DNA from 4 places in the Rhodococcus sp. PSi06 genome. Region 4 is predicted to be linked to each of the others. Evidence: riboswitches for the same ligand, from Rfam matches in the RefSeq annotation. Region 4 holds a riboswitch; each other region holds the start of a gene.
The links. Region 4 has a riboswitch for S-adenosylmethionine ahead of ACFI9K_RS18950 (ABC transporter substrate-binding protein). Riboswitches for the same ligand answer to the same signal wherever they lie in the genome.
Positions count from the first base shown of each region.

Region 1: another riboswitch for S-adenosylmethionine. It lies ahead of ACFI9K_RS07470 (aminotransferase class V-fold PLP-dependent enzyme); the one in region 4 lies ahead of ACFI9K_RS18950 (ABC transporter substrate-binding protein).
Region 2: another riboswitch for S-adenosylmethionine. It lies ahead of ACFI9K_RS23060 (mandelate racemase/muconate lactonizing protein); the one in region 4 lies ahead of ACFI9K_RS18950 (ABC transporter substrate-binding protein).
Region 3: another riboswitch for S-adenosylmethionine. It lies ahead of ACFI9K_RS05310 (bifunctional o-acetylhomoserine/o-acetylserine sulfhydrylase); the one in region 4 lies ahead of ACFI9K_RS18950 (ABC transporter substrate-binding protein).

Region 1 is NZ_JBHNYO010000004.1:189,255-192,697, reverse strand. Features, by position in the region: gene ACFI9K_RS07475 (hypothetical protein) at 1-260, opposite strand, end outside; gene ACFI9K_RS07470 (aminotransferase class V-fold PLP-dependent enzyme) at 415-1,770, opposite strand; SAM riboswitch class IV at 1,825-1,940, opposite strand; gene ACFI9K_RS07465 (Pls/PosA family non-ribosomal peptide synthetase) at 2,154-3,443, shown strand, end outside.
Region 2 is NZ_JBHNYO010000021.1:22,945-26,387, forward strand. Features, by position in the region: gene ACFI9K_RS23050 (Fic family protein) at 1-1,016, opposite strand, end outside; gene ACFI9K_RS23055 (hypothetical protein) at 1,267-1,920, opposite strand; SAM riboswitch class IV at 2,110-2,229, shown strand; gene ACFI9K_RS23060 (mandelate racemase/muconate lactonizing protein) at 2,258-2,686, shown strand; gene ACFI9K_RS23065 (DUF6941 family protein) at 2,764-3,141, opposite strand; gene codB (cytosine permease) at 3,199-3,443, opposite strand, start outside.
Region 3 is NZ_JBHNYO010000003.1:125,971-129,413, forward strand. Features, by position in the region: gene metX (homoserine O-acetyltransferase MetX) at 1-334, opposite strand, end outside; gene ACFI9K_RS05310 (bifunctional o-acetylhomoserine/o-acetylserine sulfhydrylase) at 331-1,680, opposite strand; SAM riboswitch class IV at 1,867-1,989, opposite strand; gene ACFI9K_RS05315 (MFS transporter) at 2,342-3,443, shown strand, end outside.
Region 4 is NZ_JBHNYO010000014.1:173,136-176,578, forward strand. Features, by position in the region: gene ACFI9K_RS18945 (ABC transporter permease) at 1-311, opposite strand, end outside; gene ACFI9K_RS18950 (ABC transporter substrate-binding protein) at 308-1,921, opposite strand; SAM riboswitch class I at 2,139-2,233, opposite strand; gene ACFI9K_RS18955 (phosphotransferase) at 2,502-3,125, shown strand; gene ACFI9K_RS18960 (hypothetical protein) at 3,211-3,443, opposite strand, start outside.

The sequences.
Region 1 (3,443 bases), on a different contig from region 4:
GTCGGCGCGTCGAGACCGGCGAACTCGCGACGAGCTGTGCGAGCGTCGGCCGCGATATGGATCTCGAGGTCGAGGAACACCGCGGTACCTTCGGCGGATTCGCCGCGTTCGACGGCTTCGGCGCGCAGCCTTGCGCGTTGTTGCTGCGCTTCCCGCAGGTCGGAAGCCTGAATTCGGACAACGTCCGCGTCCGGTGCCACGGTCAGTTCGGACCAGATCGAATCGAATTCGACGGCGATGCGGGTGTGATTGTGCGACATGAGTGGTGTCCTGGTTCTAGAAGTCGGAGAACGCATTCGGTCGGAGCGGAGCCGAAATCGAACACGACCCGGACGCCGTGCGGCACAGATCCACATATCTGTTGCACCAGTGACGGTTGCCCTGCCACACGACACTCATGGTCATGAAGCCATGCTAACCGTCCGAGGGGGTGCACGGGGATCCAACCCCGGCCGCGCGGGGCCCACCCACCCCGGCCGCCCCGTCGACCAGGCCCGGGAATGGCCGAGGATCCGGCACGGGATTCCACCAGCCGGCGTCCTCTTCGTAATGCCAGTTCGGGCCCGACGCGACCAGGGCGGCCAGGGCGTCGACGAGTCGGTCGACATCGGCGGCGGAGCTGCCGAGGCCGATGCTGGCTCGTACCGCGCCGTCCGCGTGCCCGAGCCGGCTCAGCAGCGGATGCGCACAGAATTTTCCGTCTCGAACGCCGATTCCGTGCTCGGCGGACAGGTACGCAGCCACCTCGCCGGGGTCGCGTCCGGCCACGGTGAAGGTGACGATGCCGACGGTGTCGGGTGCGTCGGCCCACACCTGAAGTAATTCGACGCCGTCCAGTGCCGCCAGGCCGGTCCGCAACCGGGACGACAATTCGTGTTCGTGAGCCTGCAGCTCGGCGTCGTCGAATCCCGCGATGGCTTCGCAGGCCGCGGCCAGAGCGGCGACTCCCAGCACGTTGGGGGTGCCTGCCTCGTGCCGCTGCGGGGCCGGGGCCCAGTCGGTGTGCTCGATGCTCACCCTGCGCACCGCTCCGCCGCCGGCCAGGTGCGGCGTGCCGACGTCGAGCCAATCACGTTTTCCCACAAGCACTCCCGCTCCGAACGGTGCGTACAACTTGTGTCCGGAGAAGGCGAGGTAGTCCACGTCGAGGGCGGCGATGTCGATACGGCGATGCGGAACCAACTGAGCACCGTCCACCACGATCCGCGCGCCGTGCCGATGCGCCAGCGCGGCGAGCTGCTCGATCGGGAGGACTTCACCGGTGACATTGGATGCACCCGTGATCGCCAGCAGTGCAGCGGGTTTCGCGGCCAGCTCGGCATCCAGGCGGTCGATGGTCTCGGCCAGTGTGGACGCGGCCACCACCACCCGGCGATCGCGCCACGGCAGCAGATTCGCATGGTGCTCGATATCGAGTACCACTGTCTCGCCCGGCACACACGCAGCCAGCAGGTTCAGCGAGTCGGTGGTGTTGCGGGTGAACACCACCACCGAATCCAGTTGCGCACCAACGAAATCGGCGACGGTCACCCGAGCTTTCTCGTAAGCTGCCGTCGAGACGCGGGATGCGTAGCCGGCCCCTCGATGCACACTCGAGTAGAACGGCAGCAATTCCGCTATTCGATCGGTCACCGCGGACAGTGCCGGCGCGCTCGCCGCGTAGTCGAAGTTCGCGTACGCGGCGGTGCCGCCCTGCACCAGGGGAACCTGCAGATCCGTGCCCGAAACAGGGGCAAAAGGAGTGCAGGGACGGGAGAGTACAGATGTCATGACAGATCAAGCCCTCACGTTCGAGGGACCCGCAACCGAAGATTGTGTTGAACGAGTCCGCGCTTGCCGCACCGGATTTCCGGCTGCAGCCTGGTCGTCACCCGGAGCACCCCGCCGCGAAGGAGGGTTGCCGACCAGCAAGCCGGGGCTCGATGCTGGTACTCGTGACCGTGGAAAAGACAATGACAAACTCGCTGCAGTTTTGTCAAGCCGGGACTCGGCCACGAGCCGCAGTAGGATTTCCGCGGTGGGAACACGCGCTCGTTCACCTGCTGGCCAACAGAACGTGAGATAACCAACGACGCTGCTGCTCACCAGCACCACAGAGTCACTTGCCACCGCAGAGTTGCTTGCAAACGAATGAGAAGGACGCCCGGTTGTCTGTGCATCAAGAGAACGATCTGCCGGGTTCGAGCGCGGACACCGCGCCTGCACCGGCGGTGTTTCTTCGCTCGTCTCTCGCTCCGCCCGCCCGGACGCTCATCGACGTTCTCCGCGATACGGCCCATCGTTTTCCCGACGCCCCCGCCATCGACGACGGTGCCGTGTCGGTCAGCTATTCCGAATTGTTGGACGACATCGCCGAGGGCGCCCAGTGGCTCGCCGATGCCGGCGTCCGGCGCGGCGATCGCGTCGGCATCCGCATGCCGTCCGGTTCCTTCTCCCTCTACGTCGCCATTCTGTCGATCCTCGCGGCCGGTGCCGCGTACGTACCGGTCGACGCGGACGATCCCGAGGAGCGAGCCGAGCTGGTCTTCGGCGAGGCGAAGGTGACGGCCATCGTCACCGCAGGCGGTATCGCCGCCGGTACCGCCCCCAAGCAGGATGTCCCCCAGGATGCCGGGCGACCGCCCACTCCCGAGGACGACGCCTGGGTCATTTTCACCTCGGGTTCGACGGGCACTCCCAAGGGCGTCGCGGTCAGTCATCGCAACGCGGCTGCGTTCGTGGACGCCGAGGCGCGCATGTTCTTGCAGAAGGATCCGTTGGGCCCGGGCGACCGAGTGCTCGCCGGCCTGTCGGTGGCGTTCGACGCGTCGTGCGAGGAGATGTGGTTGGCGTGGCGGCACGGCGCTTGCCTGGTGCCGGCACCGCGTTCGCTGGTGCGGTCCGGCTTCGACCTCGGTCCCTGGCTGGTCTCCCGCGACATCAGTGTCGTCTCGACGGTGCCGACCCTGGCGTCGCTGTGGCCGGCGGTCGCACTCGAAGCGGTACGACTGCTCATCTTCGGCGGCGAAGCATGCCCCCCGGAGCTCGCCGAGCGGCTCGCCGTCGAGGGACGCGAGGTGTGGAACACCTACGGCCCCACCGAAGCGACGGTCGTGGCATGCGCGGCGATCATGGACGGGACGGGTCCGGTCCGCATCGGTCTGCCCCTCGATGGCTGGGACCTGGCGGTGGTCGACGCGTCGGGCACTCCGGTCCAGGTCGGTGAGGTCGGTGAACTCGTCATCGGTGGTGTCGGCCTGGCCCGGTACCTCGACCCGGCCAAGGACGCCGAGAAGTACGCTCCCATGCCCTCTCTCGGGTGGGACCGGGCGTATCGCAGCGGTGATCTGGTCAAGCTCGAGCTCGAGGGCCTGCTCTTCCAGGGTCGCGCCGACGATCAGGTCAAGCTCGGTGGTCGACGCATCGAGCTCGGCGAGATAGACAATGCGTTGCAAGCACTTCCG
Region 2 (3,443 bases), on a different contig from region 4:
ATCTCTGTCGCCATGTCTGCGTTGAGGATCGGCACCTCCAGCAGTCGGGCAAGCAGAGCTTCGTCAGCAGAATTGGCGCGAGGTTTTGCTACGTGTTTCCACGCACCCGGCAGCTCCGACAGAGCGTGCGCCGACTCCGCTGACGCTTCGCTTGCGTGCACAGCGGCCGACGCCAGATAGTGGACGAACTTGTCCGCCTGTCCACTGCGGTACCCCGTCAAGAAGGAGAAGTACCGAGTCGTGTCGGCGAGCATCGCCGAGGCCAACGGAACGGTGATTCGACGAGTCAGGCCGCGCCGGCGGAATACCGCGCTGATCAATGCACGTCCGATTCGGCCGTTGCCGTCGGTGAACGGGTGGATGGACTCGAACTGTGCGTGAGCGATCGCGGCCTGAGCGATGATCGGCATGTCCGTGCGGTTCGCGAACACCAGCAAGTCGTCCATCAGTTCGGGGACGAGATCCGGCGGCGGTGGAACGTACAGCGCATTTATGGGTGTGTAGTCGCTGCCACCGATCCAATTCTGCACATCACGCAGTGCGCCACTGTCTTTCGCAGTGTAGAAATCGGGAGCCATGAGAAGTCGGTGTGCGTCGAGGAAGGTGTCGAGCGACATCGGTCCACGGCCCGCAGCGTCGACCATCGTGCTCAGCGCGTGTATTGCAGCGAGTTGAGATTTGGCATCGGCGCTCGCCTTGCCCCCGGCCAGTGCGCGACCGAACGCATGCCAACCGGCGTCGACACTCTCGATTTTGGATGATGCCACGGATTCGCTTCGGAGCAGGAAATCTGCGAGCGGCGCGAGATGCTCGCCGAATCCCGCTTCGAGACGAGCCACCGCGATGATCGCAGCTTCCTGCGCCTGAGCGGTCTCGTTGGACGGCGAAAAGACAAGGTCTTTGATCTCAGGAGGGATCGACACCTCGATTCGATCGAGCGTGCGGTCTGCCTTCGAGCCTTGACGATGCCGAGGCTGCCAATCCTTGGTTGTTCGGGCGTGTGGCGGCCACGACATATCAACGCCTCCCTTGCAAAAATACAGCAACGACCATCTTAATGTACTTTGATGCACTTAAGTGTAGTTAAGTGCAGCGTTGTTTACGCGGGAAGCGGTGCGCTGCGGAGTCCGCATTCTGGTCGCCCTGTGTGAGCCGCATGCGATACGAAGCGCGACGCTCGCTGTGGCCCAATCGGCGCTGAGGGTGTGTTCGCCATTCACACCGAGGGTGGTGGGATGGTCGCGCGCGTGACGAATTCTCGAGTTTCTACGCTGTCGTGCGCAACGCCCACGCTCGCGCGAGTGCAAAGGTTGCCGCGAGTATGCACAGCACCGCCACGATCACGGCGACAAAGGTGGATGCCGTCGTGGAAAATCCGAGAATCCAGGCAATCCCCATGCCGGCGAGGGTGGCGAGGACACCGCCAATCGGAAGAAAGGCAGCCACAACCTTGGTCGTCCGAGATGGCAACGGATCGTGAGTTGCTCTGAGCAGCAATCGAACCGAGGCGACTCCGAGTACATAAGCGAAAACTGCGGTGCTTGCATAGATCGGGAGCAAGTAGTCGGGCGATACGCCCGAACTCGAACCGGAGAAGCTCGTGCCGACCAGAATCAGTACGGGCGTCATCCCCAGCGTCAATCCGACCAGACCGGCAACGACGACGAGCCCCACGCGCCGAGAAGGTTCGACGATGAATCGGTAGCCACACAGGTGCAGCGCCAGCCCTGCGAACATGCCGATCAAGGCGCCGGTCGACGCGGCGACGACGGGTCGTACCCACGGCCCCAACGTGGTGTCGGGTCCATAGAACGATTCGCCGGAGACGTACGCCGAGTACCCCAAAGTTCCCGTCACTGCGTGACCCAGCACCGCGATCACAATGCCGAGCAAAGCAAAACAACTTCCCTGTTTGATCACGCGTCAATGATGACGGATGTCCGATGTACGTCGAGAACCTCGGCCGGAGTGTTGCCCGGTCATCACAGGGTTTCATTCGGTCCCCACCGCGGCACCGCACCGATCGGCAAACAAGAGGCGCGTTCGTCGAAGTGCCCCGCTGACCCACAGGATTGTCGTAGGTGTACCCCTCGGCTATTGTCGAGGAAGGTTCAAGAGCGACAGCCGTAGGTACCTGGCCGGCTGTCCGGCAACCCCGTCTCCATCGACAGGGGTGCCCCAGGGGAAGAACCGGCGCATCCCGCAACCGCGGGTGCGCAAGTCGATGGAGGTTCGCACCTCCAGGACGAGGTGAACAATGTCTGCAGATGACGGACTCGAAATAGCACAAGCCAAATGGGAACCCATTCCGCCGGAGCGTCGTCGGGCCTGGTGCCAGACGCTGCTGAGCTATCCGCCGATATGGTTCGGGGTGTTCCCGATGCTGGAGACCCAGAGGCTGGTGCTCGCGGGTGGTTACGCGAACAGTGAGGCGTGGATCGACGTCGCGAAACGTGCTGAGGCAGTGGGCTTCACGCCGCGGACGTGGCTGATCTTTCGGCAGAGCCTCGAGCCGGCCTATTTGAAAGAACGGTTTCCCGCGCATCCCGAGAACATGCCCAAGCGGAGGGGAAACGGTGGTGTGGAGACCGTAGTGGTGGAACCCGAGGATTTCTCCGAGTGGCCATGGCTGTTCGAGGCGGGATATCGGGCGGGAGAGGCGACCCTGCACGCGTTGTCCCGCTGAGTGGGTCGGCTGCAGTGAGGCGTCTTGTCCCGGCTGCGGGCGCTCTAATAACTGACCGAAAGCCCCTTACCGCTCGATTAACCGAACGCGATACGAAGCCCGACGCTTGCTGTGGCTCCACCGGCGCTGAGGATGAAGTTGTGCCGTCCTTCGTCGCGGAACACCATCTGCATCGGCAGGAACCAGAACCGATTCTCGCCGGTGAAGCCGGTGCCGGGGATCTGAAGGCCTCGCTGATTGACGATGTGTTCGCCCTTCGCGTCGAGCACCTCGAGCGTTGCAGGGAAGTCCTTACCGATGTCGTCGGGCCCGGTCTGTAGCAACGCGACCAGCCGGCATTCGAGCATGCGGGTATCGCGCGGCACGGTGCAGGTATCCCATACACCGCCGAGGATGTCGAGCATGTCCTCGCTGACTCGTGCGTACTCCGCGAAGAACAATCCCGTGATGATCATCGGCGTCGGCTACCTCTCTTCGATGGACACTGGCTTCGCGGTGGAGTGTCGACAACCCTAAGCGGCCAGGGATCCGTGCGCTGACGCCGCGCCACGTCGATGCAGAACCATCGTGAGTGCAATAGCTACCACGATGCCGATCAACGGCGGGATTCCGATGTCAAGTTCTCCGGACAACCACGCGAGGGAGGCCGCGAAAGCGTAGACCGCGAGATGCCGCCAGTGAACGAGCGGGGGAGTGTGCCCCTCGGGAATGCCCTGCCGCCAGCGGCACAGGAAGTCTCCGATGAGAACCCCGCCCA
Region 3 (3,443 bases), on a different contig from region 4:
CGCATCCACCGAGCACGTTGGTCGCAACCACGCACCACTCGTCGGTGTCGATGGGACACCCGGGTCCGACCATTCCGTTCCACCAACCGGGCAGCGCATGATCCGCGTCCGGCGGGCCGGACACGTGCGAGTCTCCGGTCAGGGCATGTTCGACGAGCACGACATTGCTGCGGTCGGTGGCGAGCTCCCCCCACCGCTGCACGGCGACGGTCACCTGGGGGATGTGAGCACCGTTCTCGAGGTCGAGACCGCCGATGTCGATGGTGCCCAGCCGCCCGTCCGGAGACGGAAGAACCGCCTCCGGACGAACGCCTGTGTCGCAGCTGTTGCTCAAGATGCCGCCGCGCTGAAGCCGGCTTCGAGATCGGCGATGATGTCGTCGATTCCTTCGATTCCCACGGCCAGACGAACCAGACCCGGCGTCACACCCGATGCCGACTGCTCCTCGGGAGTCAGCTGGGAATGGGTGGTGGATGCGGGGTGGATGACGAGTGAGCGCACATCACCGATGTTAGCGACGTGGCTGTGCAGTGTGAGCGCGTTGACGAACTTCTTGCCCGCGTCCACGCCACCCTTCAGCTCGAACGCGACGATTGCGCCCTGTCCCTTGGGTAGCAATTCCTGGCCTCGCTGGTACCACGGCGACGACTCGAGTCCGGCGTAGTTGATGGAGACGACGTCGTCGCGGCCGGCCAGGAACTCCGCCACCTTCTGTGCGTTGGCCACGTGCCGCTCGATGCGCAGGCTCAACGTCTCGATTCCTTGGCTGATGAGGAAGGCGTTGAACGGAGAGACAGCTGCGCCGATGTCGCGCAGCAGCTGTACGCGTGCCTTGAGCGCGAATGCGGGAGCGCCGAGATCGGCGAACACCACACCGTGGTAACTCGGGTCGGCGGTCGTGAAGTTGGGGTGACGGCCCTGAGTCCAGTCGAAGGTGCCACCGTCGACGATCACGCCGGCGATCGCCGTGCCGTGTCCACCCAGGTACTTGGTCGCCGAGTGCACGACGATGTCTGCCCCGTGCTTCAACGGCTGCAGCAGGTACGGCGTCGCCACCGTGTTGTCCACGATCAACGGGATGCCGTTCTCGTGGGCTACCGCGGAGATTCCCGGGATATCGAGAATGTCGTTCTTCGGGTTGGAGATCGATTCGCCGTAGAACGCCTTGGTCGACGGCGTGATCGCGGCCCGCCACTGCTCGAGATCATCGGGATCGTCGACGAACGAGACGGTGATCCCCAGCTTGGGGAGGGTGTAGTGGAAGAGGTTGTAGGTGCCGCCGTACAGACGCGGGCTCGAGACGATGTGGTCGCCCGCCTCCGCAAGGTTGAGAATGGCAAAGGTCTCGGCTGCCTGACCCGACGCGACCAACAATGCTGCGACGCCACCTTCGAGAGCGGCGATGCGCTGCTCCACAACGTCCTGGGTGGGGTTGATGATGCGGGTGTAGATGTTGCCCGGCTCGGCGAGTCCGAACAATGCGGCCGCGTGATCGGTGTTGTCGAACGTGTACGAGGTGGTCTGGTAGATCGGCAGTGCGCGCGCGTTGGTTGCGCCGTCCGGCGTCTGACCCGAGTGGATCTGCTTGGTCTCGAAACTCCAATTGGCAGAGGGATCGGTGAACGGATCCTCGGTCGGTGCTCCGGTGGCGTCGACGATGTCGGGGTTCGAATCTGTCATGGCTGCTGATACTCCGTTTTCTGAAACGAGTTCGTCCGAAACAAGTCGGTACGAGAGAAATCGAATGTCGAATGATGCTCGAGGGGTCGAGCGCTACGGGGCGTATCGGTACAGCAACACATGAGAAAACCTCCTGACAGGCCTCGGCCCCTGGAGGCCGAAGATTCAGTGGGTCCGCTTCTTGCGGACCCGCGCTTGTCGATTCGGCACTTGCATGCAGGATCGGCCCGGTCGTTCACCCGGGGCACCCCACCGCGGCTGGAGGGTTGCCGGCCAGCAAGCCGGGGCTCGATGCTGGCACTCATGACCTGGCGGAAATCTTAGCGGGTACGGACGCGCCACAGGAACAAGGGCTTGGCCCGGCGGCCGAGAAGGGCCCCGGCAGTTGCTCGGGTGAGGACAATCACCGCTCTTCGGCTCGAAAACTGGAGGGTAGAGGGAAGACAATGGTCGAGTCGGCTGTTCCCCTACTGGGATGCGCTGTGCTGAATCGATTCTGTACGCCGCCGATCTCGCCGTTCACGTTCCCGATCGAAACGAAGGTAGTACCGCTGTGACTGTCACCGATTCCGCTCTTTCCCGAGTCAGCGCTGTGCGCGGCAAGGTGTCGAGTGGCCTGAGTGTCAGTCATCGACCGCACTCGACCCGCCGCAAGCTCGCGATGTTGGCTCTGTCCATCGGCGGCTTCGGCATCGGCACGACGGAATTCGCGTCGATGGGCTTGCTGCCGGACATCGCCACCACGATGGGGATTTCCGAGCCTTCTGCGGGCCACATGATCTCCGCCTATGCGCTCGGGGTCGTGGTCGGCGCTCCCACCATCGCTGCCCTGGCTGCCCGAGTTCCCCGGCGGATGTTGTTGCTGGTGCTGATGGTGGCCTTCACCCTGGGCAACCTCGGCACGGTGTTCGCACCCAGTTTCAACGAGCTCGTCGCCTCACGATTCGTCGCCGGCCTGCCGCACGGTGCGTACTTCGGAGTGGCCGCACTGGTGGCCGCACACCTCGCCGAACCAGGAAAACGCGCCAAAGCCGTCGCGATGGTGATGATGGGTCTCTCGGTCGCCAACGTCGTCGGCGTACCGGTGGCAACCTGGATCGGACAGGCTCTGGGGTGGCGCAGTGCGTTCGCTCTCGTGGCGGTCATCGGTGCCCTCACCGTCGCGGCGCTGGCTGTGTGGATGCCCCGGCTCGACGCCATGCCGACCACCAGCCCCATCACCGAGCTCGGTGCACTGCGCCGAAGCCAGGTGTGGATGACCCTGTTCGTCGGAATCGTCGGATTCGGTGGAATGTTCGCGGTGTACACCTACATCGCGTCGACGCTGACCGATGTCGCCGGCCTCGCTCGCGCACTCGTTCCGCTCGCCCTGATGATCTACGGGCTCGGCATGGTCGCCGGCAACTATGTCGGTGGTTGGCTGGCCGACCGCTTCCAGCTCAGGGGCACCTTCGTCGGTCTGGCCGCAACTGCCGTGTTCTTGGCGTTGTTCGTCGCAGCGGCACACAATCCGATCACGGCTCTGCTCCTGGTTTTCCTGATCGGCGCGGCCGGCTCTTCGGTGGTGCCCGGCCTGCAGACACGGTTGATGGACGTGGCCGAGGACGCCCAGACGCTGGCGGCTTCACTCAACCACGCCGCATTCAACCTGGCCAACGCCATCGGCGCGGCAGTCGGTGGTGCCGTGATCGCCGCAGGCTTCGGCTACACGGCACCCGCCGCTGTCGGCTCGGGCCTGGCGGTGGCCGGTCTCGGTGTACTGG
Region 4 (3,443 bases):
AGTGTGCTGGGCACCGCGTCGAGGATGGCCGTAGTCACCGGCTGACCGGTGGCGATGGACAATCCGAAATCACCCTGCACGGCACCGACCAGCGAGTGCCAGTACTGCACCAGCACCGGCTGATCGAGACCGTAACGAGCCTGCAGCTCAGCGATGGCTGCAGCGTCGGCCGGGGTACCCGAGCCGGCCGAATCCACGGCAAGACTGACCGGGTCCGACGGCAGCAGGAACAGCACGATGAACGAGATGGTGAACGCCGCCCACAGCACGGCCGCTGCTTGCAGTACCCGCTGTCCGATGTAGCGGGTCATGCGCTCAGCCAGGTATCGAAGAACTGCAGCCGCGCCGAGGCCTCGAAATTCAGATCCTGCACTTTCGACGCCGCGCCGACCGCCTGCGAAAGCTCGATTGTGGGAATCCACAAGCCGTTGTCCAGCACCTGCTGCTGCGCCGTAGCGAGAATTCCGTTGCGCGCCGGCACGTCCGTGGCCCCGAGCTGATCGGTCAACGATGCATCCAGATCAGGGATCGGGCCGCGCGCGTTCAGGTTTCGTCCGTCCACCGCAAACGAGGTACGCAGAATGTCGCCGTCGGCGCGGGTGCTGTTGTAGTACGTCGCGTCGTAGTCCTTCGTGCCCTGCCGTGCCGTCGCCTCCGAATTGGAGACCAGCTCGAGCTGTAGGTCGACGCCCACCGCACGCAACTGCTGCTGGGTCAGCTCCAGAATTGCCTGATTGCCGGCGAACACGGCCGAGTACATGACCTTGAAACTCAGCTTCTCGCCATCCTTTTCGCGGATCCCATCTGCACCGGGAGTCCACCCCGCATCGTCGAGCAGCGATGTCGACTTCTCGGGGTCGTAGGTGACATCGGCGAGTTCGACGAAGCCCGGAGTGGCGCTGGCCAACGTGCTTGTCGCCGTCCGGAAGTCCGGTCCCAGGACGGTGTCGACGAGTTCCTGACGGTTGATCGCCGGTACCAGGGCTGTGCGGACGGCGGGGTCCCGAAGCGCACCGCGGGTGACGTTGGGCTGAATGCCGAACGGAACGCCCGGGTTGGGGGCCGTCAGGATCCGGCCACCGGTCGCCTCGATCTGCGGCGCATCCTGCGGTAGTGCGTCGCTGACGGCGTCGAGCTGATCGGAGGAGAGGCTGCCGGTACGTACACCCGACTCCGGCACGATGGTGAACTCGACACGGTCCAGGTAGGCCTCGCCTGTGTGACCGAACGCCGCAGAGCCCCAGGCATATCCGGATCGCTTGGCCAGCGTGACGGAGCGATCCTGCTGATAGTCCGCGTAGGTGAACGGTCCCGATCCGATGTTGGTACCCAAGCACCGTGACTCTGCCGACTGCGCCGACGTCGCGCTGGATTGAATTCCGAGCTGAGGCGTCGAACTCGCCTGCAGGAACTGTGCATTGGGTGCCGCGAAGTCTATGCGGACCGTCAGCGGATCGATGACGGTTGCACCCTGATATCCGGTCAGGTAACTGGCAGCCAGAGGCGCTTTGGCCGCACCGAGAGTGCCGGTGATGGCGTCGAAATTCTCTTTTACGGCGGCGGCGTCGAGCGGCGTGCCGTCACTGAACGTCACACCGTCCTTCAGCTGGAACGTGAAAGACCGTGCCTCGGGACCGACTTCCCAGCTTTCGGCCAACCACGGTTCGATCTCTCCTGTCTCCGGATTCTGGTCGGTGAGAGAGTCGACCACTTGCCGGGTGACATAGATCGTCTGGTTGGTGCCGGACTGGGCCGGGTCGGAGCAGGTGGGAGCGCCGGACAGGCCGTAACGCAGCGTGCCGCCGGACTGCGGGGGTCCGGCATCGGCAGCCGAGGTGGTAGCGCTGCCGGCGCATCCGGCAAGCAGTGTGGCGGTGGCGGCGAGAACTCCGGCCACCAAAAGTGCAGGGCGAGTGGACACGTGGGTGTCTCCGGTATCTTGTCGATCGCACGAGAACTCCCGCGTCCGAGCCACGTGTGCCCAGGAAGGAGTTGGTGCAGATGATGAGGTGGTGTCGAAATGTACGGTGCTGAAATGTCAGCTGAGACAGGTCGAACCGTTCAGACGGCACAGATCGACATGCAGCCGACGGCATCCGTCGACGAAACCTGAGGCGACTCGGGTATTCACGTGCATTCCTCCATCGGTCCCGGCGGTAGCACCCTCACCCGACGAGTCGGGGGGTTGCTGCGACGTCATAGAGCCAGGTCTCTCGGTCGCTCTGGATGGTCCTACGGTTACCGATACTACGAGAGGCTCGGCGCAGTTGCCAACCGGGGTGGAGATCGACGCTGATTTCCGGTGCGCTTCTGCATCGACGTGAGAGTGTAGAAGTATGCGGGACGACGCGGAAATTCCCTTGCACGGGGGCAACAGGACTGCCGTTCACCGGGTAGCCGAGACGGTGCGTCGAACGGCGGGAGACCATTCGCCTGCCGTGCACTGCCTTCTGAAAGAGTTGGAGCACAGGGGTTTTTCCCACGCTCCGCGTTTCTTGGGGATGGATGCTCAGGGTCGGGAAGTACTCACCTACCGGCATGGAATTGCCGGCAACTACCCGATGCCCGCGGCCATTCGTAGTGTCGATGCCCTGGAGAGTGCTGCCCGCATCATACGAAAATTGCACGACTCGACCATCGGTCTGCAGTTGCCGGACGGCCATGCTCGACACCTTCCCGAAGGCGTCGAACCCGAGGTGATCTGTCACTGGGATGCAGCTCCGTACAACTTCGTCTTCGACGGTTCCGTGGCTGTCGCGTTGATCGATTTCGACGAAGCCGGACCGGGACGACGCATCGACGACATGGCCTATTTCGCCTACAGATTCGCGCCGCTTTGCAGTAACGACAACTTTTCCGACGGAGGGTGGGAGCCAGACACCGACCGGTGGGACAGGCTGCGCCGGATTTTCACGACGTATCCCACCCCTCGGGCCGACGAACTCTCTGACATCGTCATCGCCAGACTCGAGGTGATGAGGCGCGCAGTCGAAGACGGACCGAACCACGAGCACGGTGCACTGTATTCGCGAGATCAACTGTTCATCGATCGAAATCGAGACCGCATCGGCGACGCCATTGCGGCTGCTGCCGAAGCCGTCCTGGAATCCGAAAGCTCGCTGTGAGGACTACCCTGCCCGGGCGAAATGCTGGCTTGCCAGCAATTGGCACAGAGTCGAGGCACGCTGCCCGGCAGGGGAATCCGGGATGTCAGACGGCAACAGCAAGTGCGGCGTCGTCATTGTCGATCGATTCTGAATCGTCTTGCTCAGTTGTATTCGACTCACCGCCCCGCATGTACTCGACCCAGTAGCCGACTGCGTCGCCCGCGGAGGCAAACCGGTCCAACACATCCATGCAGAGCCAGGTTGCAACCGAGAAATCCTGCTCTATCCCGTCGAGCCCGATCAGTGCCAACTCCTCGCCCACGGCGATAAGGGCGC